Regions from separate parts of the Mucilaginibacter antarcticus genome, predicted to be linked through region 2. Evidence: riboswitches for the same ligand, from Rfam matches in the RefSeq annotation. Region 2 holds a riboswitch; the other holds the start of a gene.
The links. A riboswitch is a leader RNA that binds a small molecule or an ion and turns the genes downstream of it on or off. The one in region 2 is predicted to bind S-adenosylmethionine.
Positions count from the first base shown of each region.

Region 1: linked by a shared signal. The riboswitch ahead of metH (methionine synthase) and the one ahead of ACFSYC_RS15495 (homoserine O-acetyltransferase family protein) in region 2 are both predicted to bind S-adenosylmethionine.

Region 1 covers NZ_JBHUON010000001.1:314,801-317,907, reverse strand. The annotation lists gene ACFSYC_RS01360 (glycosyltransferase WbsX family protein) at 1-261, opposite strand, end outside; gene ACFSYC_RS01355 (helix-turn-helix domain-containing protein) at 357-608, opposite strand; SAM riboswitch class I at 821-932, shown strand; gene metH (methionine synthase) at 980-3,107, shown strand, end outside.
Region 2 covers NZ_JBHUON010000021.1:20,085-23,191, forward strand. The annotation lists gene ACFSYC_RS15490 (homoserine dehydrogenase) at 1-347, opposite strand, end outside; gene ACFSYC_RS15495 (homoserine O-acetyltransferase family protein) at 347-1,402, opposite strand; SAM riboswitch class I at 1,605-1,714, opposite strand; gene ACFSYC_RS15500 (trans-sulfuration enzyme family protein) at 1,878-2,996, opposite strand.

The DNA.
Region 1 (3,107 bases), on a different contig from region 2:
CGGGTCAGCCTCATTAATGGTGCCCCATATAGGCTTGCGGTCCCAATAAAACCCCGGGAAACGGTCCTGCACGCTGGTAACGGTTTCCCATTCGCCAATGCCTTTGGGCCAAAAGGGGCGCAGGCGCGGGTCGTCGTTTACGTAGGCCGGGTATAAAAAGGCTGCTATGTCGTATTTTTTAGTTTGTGCTGTCGCGATATTGCCAAAAGACAAAACAGACAGCGCCATTAACAATATGGTATGTTTAAATTGGATAGTCATTACAGGAACTCTTACAGGTGTAAAATCGGTTATCCAAATCTGAGTATTTCAGATCCAAAAACCGTCATGCACTGTCTGATTGTTAACAGATGGCCTCACTCTGCTTTACTGGGCGGATGAATAGACACCATGTTTGTCGACAGCAACGTGCCGGGGGCGATATCCAATACTTCGGCAATTTTATACAGGCGTTCAATAGTAAGTTTGGTTTTAGACATTTCCATTTTGCTGTACGCATTTTGGGTAACGTTAAGCTCCTTTGCCATATCCACTTGCGACAGTCGCATAGCAGTGCGTCTGTCTTTGATATTAGCAGCAACGGCTCTTAAGTGAGTATCTACATTCATGATTAATTGTACTTTAATTAAATACTTAAAGTTAAGAGCTAGCTTTTTAATAAATAAGCAATTTGCGCAATGAATGAAATGAATAAACCCATGTTTTTACAACCAAAGGCTATTTTAAACCAGGCCAAATTGTAAGAAGAATTACGCTGCACGCCCAGATACCACCCGTTAATTTGAATTGCTAATTACCAACTTATTACGCATCTTTGCGCTGCTTATAAAGAAAGATGGAGGGATTAGACCCTGCGATGTCTTAGCAACCTGTTACTATACAAGGTGCTACATTCTACTCAGTAGAGCCATGGGCCATGAGACAAATAAGTGAAAGTCAAGATACACCGCCCGACTTTTCTAAGTAAGCAGCTCAGCAAATGGATATTAAAGAAGAATTAAGAAAGCGTATACTCATTATCGATGGTGCAATGGGTACCATGATACAGCGTTACCAGCTAAGCGAGAAAGATTTTCGTGGCGAACGCTTTAAAGATCACCCGAGCGATCTGCAAGGTAATAACGACCTGCTTAACCTTACGCGCCCGGATGTGATTAAAGCCATACATGCAGAATACCTGGATGCCGGCGCGGATATCATTGAAACTAACACCTTCAGCACGCAGATAATTTCGCTGGCCGATTATAACCTGGAGGAGCTGGCTTACGAGATGAGTTATGAAGGCGCCCGTATTGCCCGCGAGGTTGTAGATGAATACAATATAAAAACACCCAATAAACCGCGTTTTGTGGCCGGTGCGGTTGGTCCTACTAACCGTACAGCGTCACTATCACCGGATGTGAACGACCCGGGTTACCGTGCTGTTACCTTTGATAATTTAGCCGATGCCTATTACGACCAGATCCGTGGATTAGTTGATGGTGGGTCTGACGTGTTGTTGATAGAAACTATATTTGATACGTTGAATGCAAAGGCAGCCCTATTTGCTGCTGATAGATACGCACAAGAGAGCGGCAAGCATTTACCTATCATGATATCGGGCACCATTACCGATGCTTCGGGCCGTACCCTTTCGGGACAAACGGTTGAGGCTTTTTGGAACTCGGTAAGCCATGCTAATTTATTGTCTGTAGGCTTAAATTGCGCTTTAGGCGCTAAAGAGATGCGACCGCACATTCAGGAATTGTCTGAGAAAGCCAATGTGTTTATCTCTGCCTATCCAAACGCAGGCTTACCAAACGAGTTTGGCCAATATGATGAAACACCGCACGAGACTGCCCACCAGGTAGACGACTTTATAAAATCAGGTCTTGTAAATATTGTTGGTGGCTGCTGCGGCACCACGCCGGATCACATCAAATGTATTGCCGAGCGTGCCGAAAAATATTCGCCGCGCCTCGTACCTGAGGTTGCTCCATTTATGCGCCTAAGCGGGTTAGAGGCCGTTACCATTACCCCCGAAAGCATTTTTGTAAACGTAGGCGAGCGTACCAACATTACCGGTTCGCCAAAATTCTCAAAGCTGATACTGGCCGAGAATTACGAAGAGGCCCTAACCGTTGCCCGCCAGCAAGTAGAAGGCGGCGCGCAGGTGATAGACATCAATATGGACGAGGGTATGATAGACTCGGAAGCCGTGATGGTTAAGTTCCTCAACCTGGTTGCGTCTGAGCCTGATATCTCTAAGCTGCCTATCATGATCGATTCATCAAAATGGACGGTTATTGAGGCTGGTTTAAAATGTATACAGGGCAAGGGCATCGTTAACTCTATCTCGCTGAAAGAAGGCGAAGAAAAGTTTAAAGAATATGCCCGCAAAATATTAAGCTATGGCGCCGCTACGGTAGTAATGGCTTTTGATGAAACCGGACAGGCCGATAACCTGGAGCGCCGTAAAGAAATTTGCCAGCGCTCTTACAATATATTAGTTAACGAAGTTGGTTTCCCGCCACAGGATATCATTTTTGATCCAAACATCCTGACGGTAGCTACCGGTTTAGAGGAGCACAACAATTACGCGGTTGACTTTATTGATGCCACCCGCTGGATAAAACAAAACCTTCCCTACGCTAAAGTGAGCGGTGGTGTGAGTAATATATCATTCTCTTTTAGGGGTAACAATGTGGTGCGCGAAGCAATGCACTCGGCCTTTTTGTACCATGCTATTAAGGCAGGCATGGATATGGGTATTGTTAACGCCGGGATGCTGGAGGTTTACCAGGAAATTGATAAGGAGTTATTAGTTTTAGTAGAAGATGTGCTGCTAAACCGCAGAGACGATGCTACTGAACGTTTGGTTGAATATGCCGATACCGTAAAAAGCAAAGGCAAAGAGATTGTGCGCGACGAAGAGTGGCGCAAAGAACCGGTTGAAACCCGTTTATCGCACGCGCTGGTAAAAGGCATTATTGAATACCTGGATGCTGACGTTGAAGAAGCACGCCAGAAATATGCCAAGCCGCTAGAAGTAATTGAAGGCCCGTTAATGGACGGGATGAATATTGTAGGCGACTTGTTTGGCGCCGGTAAAATGTTTTTACCGCAGG
Region 2 (3,107 bases):
GATGTACCATGCTCTGTTTGCAAAGCTATAAGCTCCTCAAGATATTTTGCGATCATTTTTTTACTGGCCGATACTACATTTTTGCCGGTCTTAAGTGCTGTAGATACGATTTCATAGGCGGCCTCGGTATCGTTAATCAGCTCAATAATGGTGTTGATTTCCGGGTTATTCAATAGCTCATCTTTATCGGTCGTAAAATAATGCTCTGGTAATGTGCGTTTTTTACTGGCGTCTTTAATCGCTATCTTCTTAATTTCAATATTTAGGTTTTTAGTTCTGATGATATCGTATAATCCCTGGCCTACAACGCCGAAGCCAAAAAGGCCGATATTTAATTTTTTACTCATTATGCGGTTTGGTGTATTTGGGCTGTATGCCCGTTTATTGCTGTATTAAAAAATGCTGTTATGATATTAGTTAGCGCTTCTGTCTCTATCAAAAAGCCGTCGTGCCCGTAGTAGGAATCAAACTCTGCATAAATAGCTCCGGGAATATTTTTAGCCAGGTATTTTTGCTCTTCAACAGGAAATAACAGATCGGAGTCAATAGCCACAACCAAAGTACGCGCGGTGATTGCGCTTAAAGCTTTTTCAATGGTTTCGCGATTGCGGCCTACATTGTGCGAGTCCATTGATTTGGTTAGGTACCAATAACTGTAAGCGTTAAAACGTTTTACCAATTTATCGCCCTGGTAGTTTTGATAGCTTGCGGCTTTGTAATTGTCTACTACATCTTCATTATCCTCATGCTGGCTAATCCCGTAGGTTTTATAACCACGATAGGAGAGCAGCGCCATAGCACGCGCTGCTTTTAAACCTTTACTGCCACCATCAGGCATGCCCTGCTCAAAAGTCGGATCAGCTGCAATGGCCAGGCGTTGCGACTCGTTAAAAGCAATGCCCCAGGGGGAGTGTTTGGCATTAGATGCAATAAGGATGAGGTTTTTTATAAAGCCAGGCTCCATAATTGCCCATTCAGAAGCCTGTTGCCCGCCTAATGATCCGCCAATTAAAGTTTGGATGCTATCAATACCTATAGCTTTAGCCATTAGTTGTTGTGATTTAACCATATCGCGCGTAGTAATCTGCGGAAAGGTTAAGTAATAAGGTTGCCCTGTAGCAGGGTCAATGCTCAATGGCCCGCTTGAGCCATAAGCCGATCCCAGCATGTTAACACACACGATATAATGATCTTCGGGATTAAAATAGTAACCCATCCCAAATAAACCCTTCCACCAGTCAAGCACATCAGAGTTTGCAGTAAAGGCATGACATACCCACACTACGTTGTCTTTACCGGCGTTGAGCGTACCATAAGTATGATAGCCCAATTCCAGCCCGGGCAAAACAGCGCCCGACTCCAGCTCAAAAGGTTTATCGTATTTATATAATTGTGTGCTCATTTGTTTGTGTGGTAGTTCAATTGCTCCTTATTGATGGGTGCAGTTATCGTTTTACTTAATTGTTCGGGTAAATAATAACTTGTTAACTGCGTTTGCAATAGCAGTGCACGTAACACATAAATGTGCAAGCAAATGCATAGCCATGAGTGGCTTTAACAGAACTTTTTAAACAGGCGGGATATTTTAAATTTTTCATGTTATTAATTTATATTTCCCGGGATATTTACCGGGGAAGGAATTGGCACCTTCTCTAATTTTAGAGGGTTGCCAGCGGGTCAGTGAGCCTAATCTCTCGCCGCTTCTTTATAAACCAAAACCTAAACGAAGAGGAATTGATCATTTGGTATTGCTACCGTTTGTGGGTGCAAATAAAGGGGATAATTTTTATAAACCCAAATTTTTTTTGAGCTTAAAGCTACAGCGGAACGACCAAGCCGAAAAGAAACGAAAAAGTATCAGCTGTAGTTTGTCAATTTTAGCTTTCCAGCGCCTGCTGTAAATCTGCAATTAGATCGTCAATATGCTCTAAACCCACGGATACCCTTAAAAGGTTAAACGGAGTCTTAGTGTCAGGCCCTTCTATGGTTGCACGATGTTCTATTAAACTCTCTACACCACCAAGGCTGGTAGCTTTGGTAAATAGTTTTAGCTTGTTAATAACCCGGTGTGCATCATCGCGGTCACCTTGTACGCAAAAGGATAGCACACCACCAAATCCGGTCATTTGATCCTTAGCTATATCATGATTTGGGTGCGATGCCAACCCGGGGTAAAGCACTTGGTCTACAGCCGGATGTGTATTTAAAAACTCAGCCAAAAGCTGCGCATTTTGCATATGCCCTTTTACACGGTAAGGCAACGTTTTAATACTGCGCACCAGGTAGTAACAGTCCATAGGCGAGGGGATAGCGCCGCCCATCTCCTGCACCTGGCGAATCTTTTGCCACCATTCGCTCTTATCTGCGGTTATCAGCGCACCACCCATTAAATCACTGTGGCCTCCAAAATATTTGGTGGTTGAGTGCATTACCAAGTCGGCACCCAAACGTAATGGTTGCTGGCATATCGGTGTAGCAAAGGTATTGTCGCACACCACTTTAACGTCGTATTGTTTTGCTACTGCGACGATCTTTTTGATGTCTGTAATTTTTAATAGCGGGTTTGATGGGGTCTCTATCCATATTAAACCCGTGTTTGGCTTTATGTGCGCTTTCAGTACGTCGGCATCATCAATATCAATAAAGTCAAACTCAAGTATCCCTGCAAATAACTGCTTTAGCTGGTTACGCAAGCCGTGGTACATATCATCAGGCGCAATAATGTGTGTGCCCGGTGTCAGCGACTGAAATACAGCCATCCCTGCAGCGTTGCCGGATGAAAATGCAGCAGCATCTATACCACCCTCCAAAGCGGTGAGTACGTTTTCTAAGGCCTTCCGGTTGGGGTTTGCAGAACGGCTGTAAACATAGCCCTCCCTATAATTCTCGTCCTCCATACGCTCAAACGTGGTAGACATAGTGATGGGTTGTATAACGGCGCCGGTGGTATGATCGGTAGTGTTGCCTGCGTGAATGGCGATGGTTTCTGTTTTCATAACAGATCAAATTACCACATTTATTATAAATACTAGTTAATGTTTTTAATTTTACGCAACCCAAAACCTATAATCACTCAACCTATCTATGAAAAAATCAATATTACTACT